Regions from separate parts of the [Micrococcus luteus] ATCC 49442 genome, predicted to be linked through region 2. Evidence: predicted binding sites of a transcription regulator. Region 2 holds the regulator's gene; each other region holds the start of a gene.
What was found. The regulator LexA, encoded in region 2, represses DNA repair genes until DNA is damaged. The targets are predictions, from matches to a motif close to TCGAACANNTGTTCGA.
Positions count from the first base shown of each region.

Region 1: the regulator LexA is predicted to act here: its motif matches at 2,228-2,243, upstream of GUV69_RS21995 (LexA family protein).
Region 3: the regulator LexA is predicted to act here: its motif matches at 2,689-2,704, upstream of GUV69_RS22790 (LexA family protein).

Region 1 is NZ_JAAAXP010000002.1:55,634-60,085, forward strand. Features, by position in the region: gene GUV69_RS21980 (ATP-dependent DNA ligase) at 1-115, opposite strand, end outside; gene GUV69_RS21985 (hypothetical protein) at 141-455, opposite strand; gene GUV69_RS21990 (Y-family DNA polymerase) at 492-1,772, opposite strand; gene GUV69_RS21995 (LexA family protein) at 1,783-2,214, opposite strand; gene GUV69_RS22000 (hypothetical protein) at 2,935-3,363, shown strand; gene GUV69_RS22005 (hypothetical protein) at 3,431-3,706, shown strand; gene GUV69_RS22010 (DUF4192 domain-containing protein) at 4,358-4,452, shown strand, end outside.
Region 2 is NZ_JAAAXP010000001.1:1,637,439-1,641,890, forward strand. Features, by position in the region: gene GUV69_RS07370 (histidinol-phosphate transaminase) at 31-1,149, opposite strand; gene GUV69_RS07375 (LysM peptidoglycan-binding domain-containing protein) at 1,245-1,595, opposite strand; gene lexA (transcriptional repressor LexA) at 2,072-2,818, shown strand; gene GUV69_RS07385 (ATP-dependent DNA helicase) at 2,884-4,452, opposite strand, start outside.
Region 3 is NZ_JAAAXP010000002.1:227,266-231,717, reverse strand. Features, by position in the region: gene GUV69_RS22805 (DUF4192 domain-containing protein) at 1-574, opposite strand, end outside; gene GUV69_RS22800 (hypothetical protein) at 1,226-1,501, opposite strand; gene GUV69_RS22795 (hypothetical protein) at 1,569-1,997, opposite strand; gene GUV69_RS22790 (LexA family protein) at 2,718-3,149, shown strand; gene GUV69_RS22785 (Y-family DNA polymerase) at 3,160-4,440, shown strand.

The DNA.
Region 1 (4,452 bases), on a different contig from region 2:
CAAACAGCAGAATTCCGTGTGATGCGTCACCGGGTGGCATCTTGGCGATAGAGCGGGCCAGCGCGACTTTCACCGGCGGGGCGAGCCCAGCCGGCAGCCCGGCTATGTGGTCCATGGCCCTACGCTACGCAGGACCTTGCTTAGCTGTCAGTGATGGCCTCCAGCACCCACTGTTCAGCGAGGGGTTCGCGGCGCAGTTCAAAGGTCCGCAGCTGCGAGTCCGAGCCGCCGAGACGAACCTGAACACGCCAGTGTTCAATATCGACGACGTTCCCGACGCCTACGGGGACGCTGCGGCGGGTCTCCCACCAGGAGTCCCTGGTGAACCAGTGGACAGGTTCTTCGGTGACGGCCCAGATGCGTCCGTCGTAGCGGACGGCCAGGGGAGTGCCGGCCTTAGTGAAGCGGACGTCCACCGGGGCGTTGAGGGTGGGGGCTTCCGGGGTGATGGTCATGTGCTTGGTGTCTTCCTGGGTGGTGCAGAGGTTTGGCTAGGAGGCTTTGACGAGGGGGAGTTCGTCCCAGTGGGTGGTGTATCGGGGGGAGAGCATGTCCCGTTTCATGGTCCAGTCCGGTCCGCCGCGGATCCCGCCGTGGCCCAGGCCGATGGACCCGCGGCCGTACCGGCGGGTGACGTCCTCCAGCAGGGTTCCGATGTGCCGCTCCTCGTGGGGGTTCTCGAACAGTGACAGCGGGGCCTGGTTGCCGCTGGGGCGCAGGTCGGTGACCATGATTCCCGCCCTGGCGTACCGGACGCCTTCGACAACCCGGGGCAGCAGGGCGTGGCCGGCTTTGGTCAGGATCACCGGATCAGCGGTGGGCATCGGCAACGGCACGCACACCGACGGGTACGAGGTGTCTTTGGGGTTGAAATGCGAGGTTCCGGCGAACGCGGTCAGGACCTTGGCCTGCAGCGCGTGTTTAGCCAGCCGCGCCGAGGCCTGCTGCCCATACACACTCATCACCTGCCGAATCCCAGCGGCGGTAGTGATGGGTTTGGCGAACGAGCGGGAGAAGATCAACTGGTCCCGCCCGATCCGTTCCTCTTCCATGGGGATACAGGGGGTTCCCTGCAGTTCCAGGACGGTACGCATCATCACGACGTTGAACTTGTCCCGAATCGCGACCGGATCGGCCCGGACCAAGTCAGCGATGGTGAAGATGCCCATCACGTTCAACCGCCTGGTCAGCCGACCGGCGATGCCCCACACCTCGTCTACCGACAGCCGGTCCAGCAGTGCCTCCCGCTCCGATGCGGGGACGGAGTCCCAGTGGCACACCCCCGCAAAGGCCTTGTTGTTCTTCGCCCACTTATTGGCCAGCTTTGCCAGGGTCTTCGTCGGTGCGATCCCGACGCAGACCGGCACGCCGACGTTCCGCCGGACGGCCGCTTTCATCGCCCGGCCCATTGCTAAAAGCTCTGCAGGGGAGCCTTTGACGCCGAGGAAGGCCTCGTCGATGCTGTAGACCTCCAGCCAGGCCGAGTACCGGCCCAGCAGCTCCATCACGCGGGAGCTGATATCGCCATACAATTCGTAGTTGCTGGAAAGTGCGATCAGGCCCCATTCCTTCGCCCGCGGGGCGAGCTTGAACCAGGGATCTCCCATGCCGATGCCCAAGGCCTTGGCCTCGGGGGAGCGGGTGACAGCGCAGCCGTCGTTGTTGGACAGCACGATGACGGGTTTTCCTTCCAGCGAAGGGTTGAACGCCCGTTCGGCGGAGGCGTAGAAGCAGTTCACATCTACGTGAGCGATCTGCGGCATATGCCGCATCAATGCTGGCTTAGACATAATGCAAGCACCGGACGGCCGTCCCCCAAATGCTGAGATCGGCCAGCGCCGGGACTTCGATATCGGGGTAGGCCGGGTTCTCTGCCTGGAGGATCACCCCTGTCGGGGTGATCCGCAGCCGCTTGATCGTTAGCTCACCGTCCAGGACCGCGACGACCACGGAGCCGTCGCGCGGCTCCAGGGCCCGGTCCACGATCAGCTCGTCGCCGTCGCTGATCCCGGCCCCTTCCATCGACTCCCCGGACACCCGCACCACGTAGGTGCTGGTGACGTCCTTGATCAGGTGCGCGTTCAGGTCGATCCGGCCATCGAAGTAGTCCTGTGCCGGCGACGGAAACCCCGCAGCGACCGGCACCGGAGAAACCAGCACCGACAAGAACGAAACGCCCGCATCTATCACACGGGGACCGACAATCACGCTCACGACTCGCCTTTATTCGAATATTTGTTCGATAGCTTTCAGTGTAGACCGTGGCTACGACAGAGCAAGAAAGACCACCCAATTGCATCCGATGCAGGATGCAGCCCGTCGTTGCCTGGGTGGGTGGGGGCCGCTGCCCACAGCCGGGGGACAATTCCGTCCGGGTTATCCACCGCTACGACTGCCGAAGGGAGCTTCCCCATGGCTCCCGAAAATCCAGCCGTGGATAACCCGAATTGCCCCCAACCGTGGACAGGACCGGCGCCGAGTGCCGTTCACCAAAGTCGGACAGACGGCGGGCACTCCGCGGCTGGGCGGCGGGCTCGCACTGGTTTCCGCTGCGCTTCAACCAGATGATGGGCGTCCGCTGGCGCGGCCGGCTGTTGGGTCCAGGGTGTGCCGTCGCAGAGCTCCGGACCCCCTGAACCTGGTGTGTCTACGACGTTTTTTGGCTGCTGTCCTTCGGATTGTACGTGCCCGCTCCGGCCCCTCTAGCCCCTCCTTCGTCGGGGCCTGCGGCCCGGAAATTCTTCTCCGGCGCTCGTTCCTCGCTGATTTCCTCCGAAGATTTTCCGTGCCTTGCCCTGCGGGTAGACGGGACTCCACGGGCACAGCTCCGCAAGCTTCGCCAGCAGCCAAAAAACAACGGGGGGGAGAGGGGAGCTGGCCGGTCACCTTTGGTCGCCCCACCCACCCAACTTCTCGGCAAGAAGGAGCAACACTATGAACGCAGTATCGAAGAAGACGGTGACCTTGGAGGACACCGGGGAGATCATCGAGGGCGTGACCGTACTGGGCGATTACCACCTGAACGGCGGCCACGAATGGATGGAACTCATCGAAGAACACGGCTGGGCCGTGCTCTCCAGCTGGGGCCACGACGGCTGGGACCTGGGCCAATGGCCCTACGTCATGGTCGCCGCCACGCGGACCGCTGACAGCATCGGCAACCTGTTCGGTGTCGCCACCTATTGCGAGGGTGACGTGACCTGCACCTTCTACCGGACCAAGGCCCGGCAGTGGGACGCGATCAGCGAGCACGCCTTCACCTACTGGAAGAACGGGCAGGCACACGGCCCGGACGACCTGCCCGAAGCCGCCGCGGAACTTCCAAGCCGGTATCGGATGCCCTACGCGGTCCACGCCGCCTAACCACCCAAATCCCTTGCCGGGCGGAAATCCGCCCGGCAAGGCCCCGGTCCCACACAAAGGAACAGCCATGAACGAGCCAAACCGCACCACGGAAAACACGGCGCAGACCGTTGTTTTCCTCGAAACCCTTGCCGCCCTCGTGGAAAAGTCCCCCGAGTCCTACAGCGCGGACGCCTCCAAAGACCTCGCCGCGCACATCCGCGGCATGGCAGAAGCCGTCACCACGGACGGTCGCGTTGACCCCGCACTTCTGGACACCACCCGCCAGTACGCTGCGCTGGACTGGCACAACGAGCTAGTAGCCGTCCTCTTCGCGCCACAGCACAGGCCAAAAATGCACTAGCCCCACCCCGGCAACCCAAGAGCACCCACTTACTCAGGCGAGTAGGTGGGTGCTCTTCTTTGTGCCCCCAGGGACCTTGCCGAAGTGCTGGCGGTCCGCCGCAGGTGGCCGGCCTGGGAGTGTGGTCGCCGGCGGCGGACCGCCGTTCCCGCCCAAGACCCGCAAAGAGCACCTGATGCCGGGCGGCAAGCCTTTCAGAAGGCCGACATGGACGCATCCGGGGAGCTGGAGGGAAGTGCATGCTCGCGGGGCTCGCACTGGTTTCCGCTGCGCTTCAACCAGATGATGGGCGTCCGCTGGCGCGGCCGGCTGTTGGGTCCAGGGCGTGCCGTCGCAGAGCTCCGGACCCCCTGAACCTGGTCTGTCTACGACGTTTTTTGGCTGCTGTCCTTCGGATTGTACGTGCCCGCTCCGGCCCCTCTAGCCCCTCCTTCGTCGGGGCCTGCGGCCCGGAAATTCTTCTCCGGCGCTCCTTCGTCGCTGATTTCCTCCGAAGATTTTCCGTGCCTTGCCCTGCGGGTAGACGGGACTCCACGGGCACAGCTCCGCAAGCTTCGCCAGCAGCCAAAAAACAACGGGGGGAGAGGGGAGCTGGCCGGTCACCATTGGTCGCCCCACCCACCCAACTTCTCGGCAAGAAGGAGCAACACCATGAACGACTTCATCAAATTCACCGGCCCGGCCGACGTCCTGGCCTTCATCCCGCACACGCTCGGCTTTGCCCCGCAGGAATCCTTCGTCGCGAT
Region 2 (4,452 bases):
TGGGGCGCGCGGGGCGCCGGTACTTCAAGTTTAGGCTGGGAGCTTGGCCTGGCGGGCCAGGATGCCCTCCAGGGAGGTCAGGAACGCTGTGGTCTCCGTCTCAGTTCCCGCCGTGACGCGCAGGTGCCCGGGGATCCCGACGTCCCGGATCAGCACCCCGGCGTCAAGCAACTGCTGCCACACCTCGTGCGGGTTATCGAGCCCTCCGAAGAAGACATAGTTGGAGTCGGAAGCCGCGGGCTTGAGGCCCATGCGGGTCAGCTCCGTGACGATGCGGTCCCGCTGTTCCTTGATGTCGCGGACGTCTGCCATCAGGGCAGTCCGGTGCTGAAGTGCGGCGAGGGCCGTCGCTTGCGTGATGGCGGAGAGGTGGTACGGCAGCCGGACCAGGCGGAGGGCGTCCGTGACCTCGGGCGCGGCTGCCATGTAGCCAAGGCGCGCACCGGCGAGGGCGAAGGCCTTGCTCATGGTGCGGGAAACAATCAGTCGTTCCCGGCCGGGGAGCAGGGTCAGGGCGCTGGGCGTGCCGTCGTGGGCAAACTCGTGGTAGGCCTCGTCGACGATGACGATGGTTTGGCTGGCTTCGCCGGCAGCGTAAACCGCTTCCACAACGTCCAGGCCGAGGCCGGTGCCCGTGGGGTTGTTGGGCGAACACAGGAAAACGATGTTGGGCTGGAGTTCCTTGACCTGCAAAGCCGCCGATTCGGCACTGAGCCCGTAACCCTCGGCCCGCTGCCCCACGATGTACTCAGTGTCGGTGCCGCTGGCCAGCAGCGGGTACATGGAATACGTGGGCGGGAAACCCAGGGCCTTGCGGCCGGGACCGCCAAATGCCTGCAGGATCTGCTGGAGTACCTCGTTTGATCCGTTCGCTGCCCAGATGTTGGTGGCGTCGAGCCCGTGGCCAAGGTATTCGGCCAGCGCTTCCCGGAGATCGGTGAACTCACGGTCCGGGTAGCGGTTGAGACCTGCCGCCGCTTCCGCGACGGCCGCGCTGATGGCAGCCTGCACATCCGCCGGGACGCCGTGGGTATTCTCATTGACGTTCAGCAGGATGGGGACATCCAGCTGCGGAGCACCGTACGGGGTCAGCCCGCGGAGGTTGGTCCGGAGGGGAAGTCGGTTCAGGCGCTCTAGCTGGTCATTCACCTGAACAGTTTAGTTCCGAACGGGACGCCCGGAAAATGTGACGGCATCCGCTGGCCGCGGCAGGGACCTCCGGCAGACCTTCTGAGGTGCTGCGCCTACTGAGTGGGGACGAAGAGCTGCTGGCCCGGCACCACGCCGCCGGCAGTGAGGTTGTTCAGCTGCACGATGTCCGCGATGACGTCGCGCGGATCCCGCTCGGGTGCAGCAGCGCCCGCGATGGCCCACAGCGACTGCCCTGCCTGGACTGTCACCGTCACCGTAGGGGTGACGGAGAGGCCGGCGGCGGAATCGGCCGCCTTCGCCGGAGAGGTGAGGAACCCGGCCAGCGAGAGCAGGAGCGCAGCAAGAACCACCAGCGGGATGCCAATGAGCACGATGCGGCCACGGCGGGTGAGCCGGAGAGGCGGCAGGGATTCTTTCCGCTGCACGGACGTAGCGGATGTCAGGGACGGACCGTTCCGGCGCGCGCTCCGGGCGTTCGGTGCCACGGGGTCGGGCGCCTGCGCCGACTCGAGCCGCGAGGTGAGGTGCTGGACTGAAACGAACTGCGGACGGGTGTCCTGCGAAGCAGATATAGCTGACATGAGATGAGCCCTCCTGGACCATACTGTGCTGCCCGGTGCGCCCTGTACGTTGCTGCCTGTTCCGGCCTTGGCCGGCTAAGGACTCGGATATTCGAATCCGAAAGCAACGAATAGAACACATGTTCGAACTTTGCTTCTCCATTTTTAGCACTTATGAACGAATATTGTCGAGACTCGCTAGAACAAATGTTTGAAAAAGCAATGTGGCTGGCCTACGTTTGGATCAAAGAACAACCACTTCTGTAGTTGATCAGCAGGGTCTGACAATCAATCAGCCCGGGCGTTCGAAGGCACCAGCGGCCAGGGCGGAACCGGGGAACCGAAAGGCATTGGCGAACATGGCAGCACCAGCCGCGGAGGGCAAGGCGACGCCGCAGGGCCGCCCGTCCCAAAGGACCCCCAAGGGGCTCACCGCCCGCCAGAAGAAGATCCTGGAGACCATCCAGCGCTCAGTCAATGACAACGGCTATCCACCGTCCATGCGGGAAATTGGCGACACCGTGGGGCTGGCAAGCCTTTCCAGCGTCACGCACCAGCTTTCCCAGCTCGAAAAGTTGGGCTACCTCCGCCGGGACCCTAAGCGGCCGCGCGCCATGGAAGTCCTCATGCCCCTGACACTTGACGGCGGCTCGGCCAAAACCGGCGGCTCAGCCAAGCCGGCAGTACTGCACGGCATCGGTGGAACGGTCACAGACCTCCCCACCGCCATGGACACCGCCATGGTGCCGCTGGTGGGCCGGATCGCGGCCGGCGGACCGATCCTCGCCGATCAGGTGGTTGAAGACGTTATGCCACTCCCCCGCCAGCTCGTCGGGCAGGGCGAGCTGTTTATGCTCCGTGTTGCCGGCGACTCCATGGTGGATGCTGCCATCTGCGACGGCGACTGGGTTGTGGTGCGCCGGCAGGCAGACGCCGCCAATGGGGACATCGTTGCAGCCCTGCTGGATGACGAAGCCACCGTGAAGACGTTCCGGCAGCGGGATGGCCACACGTGGCTGCTGCCGCAGAACACCCGGTACGAGCCGATCCTGGGTGACCATGCCACCATCATGGGCAAGGTCGTGTCGGTCCTCCGGTCGTTGTAGAACCCGGCCGCAGGGGTTTGCGGCAGGGCCCGGGCGATGTCGTCCCGGGCCCTGACACAACGGGGTCAGGCGCCCTTCCCGGCCAGCCTTTCGAGTGCCGCAAACGCTGTCTTGCGGTCAGTCGTCGGCCAGAACGGCGGCAACGCTGCGCGGAGGAAGCCGGCGTAGCGCTCCGTGGCCAGCCGTGAATCGAGGACAGCCACCACTCCTCTGTCTCCCGTCGAGCGGATCAGCCGCCCTGCACCCTGGGCCAGGCGGATGGCCGCGTGCGTGGCGGACACGGCCATAAAGCCGTTTCCACCGGCCTGGGCAACGGCGCGGGAGCGGGCAGTCATCAGCGGATCATCCGGCCGCGGGAACGGAATGCGGTCGATCACCACCAGCCGGCAGGACCCGCCGGGAACATCGACCCCCTGCCACAGGGACATAGTGCCGAACAGGCAGGTGTCCGGCTCGTCAGCGAACTGCTTGACGAGGGCGGTCATGGTGGAGTCGCCCTGGCAGAGGATGCTGAGCCCCAGCCGTGGCCGCATCGCCTCGGCAGCTTCTTCGGCAGCACGGCGTGAGGAAAAGAGACACAGCGCACCGCCCCCGGACGCCCGGATCAGCGACTCCAGTTCATCCAGGGATTCGGGTGATACGCCCCGCCCTGGCTTGGGCAGATGCCCGGCCACGTACAGGATTCCCTGCTTCGGATAGTCGAATGGCGAGCCGACGTCGATACCGGTCCAGCTCGGCGCCCCCTCCCCTACCAGCCCAAGGCCGCCGGCAGCAGGTTCGAACGCCGAGCCGATGGCCAGGGTTGCCGAGGTCAGCACCACGGTGTGGCCGGCGAAGAGCCCTTCACGCAATTTGCCGGCGACGCTGAGCGGCGCGATGTTGATCAACGCCGGAGCTGTCTCATCAGGCTGCGAATAGCCCTGCTGCGGGTCGAAGGAACTGGCGCGGGAAAACCACACGACTTCGCGGTTCTCGCGGGCCACGATGAGCCGTTCACACAGTTCCAGGATCAGCATCAGCCGCGAGCGGGCGAGCTGCCGCCCGCCGTCGGCCGTTTGGCTGCCGTCACCCTTGGAGTCTGACAGGGCAGCCCTGCAGGCTTCCCGCAGCTGGTCCACGCAGTCGAGCTGTTCGTCATTGAGCCCGTTGGGCAGCAGCCCGTTCGGGACTCCTGCCAGTGCGAGTTCGAGGTTGGCGGCGGCTGAATTGAGGGCGTCAACGGTAATGGCGGTGTGTTTCCTCGCCCCGGATGCCGCGGCGTGGATCATCGCGACGGAGAGCTGGCCGGAAACGGCACCGGTGACCCGGTCCTGGAGTTCGTGGGCCTCATCCACCACCACAACGTCGTATTCGGGCAGAACGGCCAGGCCTTCGAACGCGCTGACAGCCAGCATGGCGTGATTGGTGACCACAACGTCGGCCTCGGCCGCGTCATGGCGTGCCAGTTCACTGAAGCATTCGGCGGCCATGGGGCACTTCTGCGCGCCGAGGCATTCCATCGAGGTGACGGAAACCTGCCGCCAGGCGCGGTCCGTGACACCGGGAAGGAGTTCGTCGCGGTCCCCCGTAGCCGTTTTTTCCGCCCACTCGCGCAGGCGCACTACTTCCTTCCCCAGTTGCGACGACGGCCCTCC
Region 3 (4,452 bases), on a different contig from region 2:
ATGCGGCGCGGCAGGCTTCCAAGTCCTCGGGCCACCCGTCAGGCTTGTGCGCGGCAATGGCGTCGCGGGCGGTCTCATCCCCGGCGAAGGGTGCCGGTGCAGTGAATCCGTGGACGGCGCTCCCCCGGTAGATCAGGGCGGCGTTGCCGTTGCTGGTGGTGATGGCATCCAGCGTCTGGTTCGGGCAGCAGCTGGTGTCCGTGCAGTGGTAGTTTCGCCACAGCGCGGAGGTCACCAGCCATGCGTCTTGCAGGGGCATCCCCGCGGTTTCCAGTTCGGTGCGCAGCGCTTCTACGTGGTCCGAGTAGGGTTGCGGTTTTCCTGGCGTGTTCTCGTCGGTGTAGATGACCAGCAGGCTGCCGGTGGCCGCTTCGTCGGCGGTCAGGTAGCTGACGGTGGTCTGGGCGAAGTTCGCCGGTTCCAGCCCGAACGGGGCGTCGACGCGAAGCGTGGCGCCGATCTTGTTTCCCTGCATGGTGATCGCGACGAAGGATTCCTGCGGGGCAAAGCCGAGCGTGTGCGGGATGAAGGCCAGGACGTCGGCCGGGCCGGTGAATTTGATGAAGTCGTTCATGGTGTTGCTCCTTCTTGCCGAGAAGTTGGGTGGGTGGGGCGACCAATGGTGACCGGCCAGCTCCCCTCTCCCCCCGTTGTTTTTTGGCTGCTGGCGAAGCTTGCGGAGCTGTGCCCGTGGAGTCCCGTCTACCCGCAGGGCAAGGCACGGAAAATCTTCGGAGGAAATCAGCGACGAAGGAGCGCCGGAGAAGAATTTCCGGGCCGCAGGCCCCGACGAAGGAGGGGCTAGAGGGGCCGGAGCGGGCACGTACAATCCGAAGGACAGCAGCCAAAAAACGTCGTAGACAGACCAGGTTCAGGGGGTCCGGAGCTCTGCGACGGCACGCCCTGGACCCAACAGCCGGCCGCGCCAGCGGACGCCCATCATCTGGTTGAAGCGCAGCGGAAACCAGTGCGAGCCCCGCGAGCATGCACTTCCCTCCAGCTCCCCGGATGCGTCCATGTCGGCCTTCTGAAAGGCTTGCCGCCCGGCATCAGGTGCTCTTTGCGGGTCTTGGGCGGGAACGGCGGTCCGCCGCCGGCGACCACACTCCCAGGCCGGCCACCTGCGGCGGACCGCCAGCACTTCGGCAAGGTCCCTGGGGGCACAAAGAAGAGCACCCACCTACTCGCCTGAGTAAGTGGGTGCTCTTGGGTTGCCGGGGTGGGGCTAGTGCATTTTTGGCCTGTGCTGTGGCGCGAAGAGGACGGCTACTAGCTCGTTGTGCCAGTCCAGCGCAGCGTACTGGCGGGTGGTGTCCAGAAGTGCGGGGTCAACGCGACCGTCCGTGGTGACGGCTTCTGCCATGCCGCGGATGTGCGCGGCGAGGTCTTTGGAGGCGTCCGCGCTGTAGGACTCGGGGGACTTTTCCACGAGGGCGGCAAGGGTTTCGAGGAAAACAACGGTCTGCGCCGTGTTTTCCGTGGTGCGGTTTGGCTCGTTCATGGCTGTTCCTTTGTGTGGGACCGGGGCCTTGCCGGGCGGATTTCCGCCCGGCAAGGGATTTGGGTGGTTAGGCGGCGTGGACCGCGTAGGGCATCCGATACCGGCTTGGAAGTTCCGCGGCGGCTTCGGGCAGGTCGTCCGGGCCGTGTGCCTGCCCGTTCTTCCAGTAGGTGAAGGCGTGCTCGCTGATCGCGTCCCACTGCCGGGCCTTGGTCCGGTAGAAGGTGCAGGTCACGTCACCCTCGCAATAGGTGGCGACACCGAACAGGTTGCCGATGCTGTCAGCGGTCCGCGTGGCGGCGACCATGACGTAGGGCCATTGGCCCAGGTCCCAGCCGTCGTGGCCCCAGCTGGAGAGCACGGCCCAGCCGTGTTCTTCGATGAGTTCCATCCATTCGTGGCCGCCGTTCAGGTGGTAATCGCCCAGTACGGTCACGCCCTCGATGATCTCCCCGGTGTCCTCCAAGGTCACCGTCTTCTTCGATACTGCGTTCATAGTGTTGCTCCTTCTTGCCGAGAAGTTGGGTGGGTGGGGCGACCAAAGGTGACCGGCCAGCTCCCCTCTCCCCCCCGTTGTTTTTTGGCTGCTGGCGAAGCTTGCGGAGCTGTGCCCGTGGAGTCCCGTCTACCCGCAGGGCAAGGCACGGAAAATCTTCGGAGGAAATCAGCGAGGAACGAGCGCCGGAGAAGAATTTCCGGGCCGCAGGCCCCGACGAAGGAGGGGCTAGAGGGGCCGGAGCGGGCACGTACAATCCGAAGGACAGCAGCCAAAAAACGTCGTAGACACACCAGGTTCAGGGGGTCCGGAGCTCTGCGACGGCACACCCTGGACCCAACAGCCGGCCGCGCCAGCGGACGCCCATCATCTGGTTGAAGCGCAGCGGAAACCAGTGCGAGCCCGCCGCCCAGCCGCGGAGTGCCCGCCGTCTGTCCGACTTTGGTGAACGGCACTCGGCGCCGGTCCTGTCCACGGTTGGGGGCAATTCGGGTTATCCACGGCTGGATTTTCGGGAGCCATGGGGAAGCTCCCTTCGGCAGTCGTAGCGGTGGATAACCCGGACGGAATTGTCCCCCGGCTGTGGGCAGCGGCCCCCACCCACCCAGGCAACGACGGGCTGCATCCTGCATCGGATGCAATTGGGTGGTCTTTCTTGCTCTGTCGTAGCCACGGTCTACACTGAAAGCTATCGAACAAATATTCGAATAAAGGCGAGTCGTGAGCGTGATTGTCGGTCCCCGTGTGATAGATGCGGGCGTTTCGTTCTTGTCGGTGCTGGTTTCTCCGGTGCCGGTCGCTGCGGGGTTTCCGTCGCCGGCACAGGACTACTTCGATGGCCGGATCGACCTGAACGCGCACCTGATCAAGGACGTCACCAGCACCTACGTGGTGCGGGTGTCCGGGGAGTCGATGGAAGGGGCCGGGATCAGCGACGGCGACGAGCTGATCGTGGACCGGGCCCTGGAGCCGCGCGACGGCTCCGTGGTCGTCGCGGTCCTGGACGGTGAGCTAACGATCAAGCGGCTGCGGATCACCCCGACAGGGGTGATCCTCCAGGCAGAGAACCCGGCCTACCCCGATATCGAAGTCCCGGCGCTGGCCGATCTCAGCATTTGGGGGACGGCCGTCCGGTGCTTGCATTATGTCTAAGCCAGCATTGATGCGGCATATGCCGCAGATCGCTCACGTAGATGTGAACTGCTTCTACGCCTCCGCCGAACGGGCGTTCAACCCTTCGCTGGAAGGAAAACCCGTCATCGTGCTGTCCAACAACGACGGCTGCGCTGTCACCCGCTCCCCCGAGGCCAAGGCCTTGGGCATCGGCATGGGAGATCCCTGGTTCAAGCTCGCCCCGCGGGCGAAGGAATGGGGCCTGATCGCACTTTCCAGCAACTACGAATTGTATGGCGATATCAGCTCCCGCGTGATGGAGCTGCTGGGCCGGTACTCGGCCTGGCTGGAGGTCTACAGCATCGACGAGGCCTTCCTCGGCGTCAAAGGCTCCCCTGCAGAGCTTTTAGCAATGGGCCGGGCGATGAAAGCGGCCGTCCGGCGGAACGTCGGCGTGCCGGTCTGCGTCGGGATCGCACCGACGAAGACCCTGGCAAAGCTGGCCAATAAGTGGGCGAAGAACAACAAGGCCTTTGCGGGGGTGTGCCACTGGGACTCCGTCCCCGCATCGGAGCGGGAGGCACTGCTGGACCGGCTGTCGGTAGACGAGGTGTGGGGCATCGCCGGTCGGCTGACCAGGCGGTTGAACGTGATGGGCATCTTCACCATCGCTGACTTGGTCCGGGCCGATCCGGTCGCGATTCGGGACAAGTTCAACGTCGTGATGATGCGTACCGTCCTGGAACTGCAGGGAACCCCCTGTATCCCCATGGAAGAGGAACGGATCGGGCGGGACCAGTTGATCTTCTCCCGCTCGTTCGCCAAACCCATCACTACCGCCGCTGGGATTCGGCAGGTGATGAGTGTGTATGGGCAGCAGGCCTCGGCGCGGCTGGCTAAACACGCGCTGCAGGCCAAGGTCCTGACCGCGTTCGCCGGAACCTCGCATTTCAACCCCAAAGACACCTCGTACCCGTCGGTGTGCGTGCCGTTGCCGATGCCCACCGCTGATCCGGTGATCCTGACCAAAGCCGGCCACGCCCTGCTGCCCCGGGTTGTCGAAGGCGTCCGGTACGCCAGGGCGGGAATCATGGTCACCGACCTGCGCCCCAGCGGCAACCAGGCCCCGCTGTCACTGTTCGAGAACCCCCACGAGGAGCGGCACATCGGAACCCTGCTGGAGGACGTCACCCGCCGGTACGGCCGCGGGTCCATCGGCCTGGGCCACGGCGGGATCCGCGGCGGACCGGACTGGACCATGAAACGGGACATGCTCTCCCCCCGATACACCACCCACTGGGACGAACTCCCCCTCGTCAAAGCCTCCTAGCCAAACCTCTGC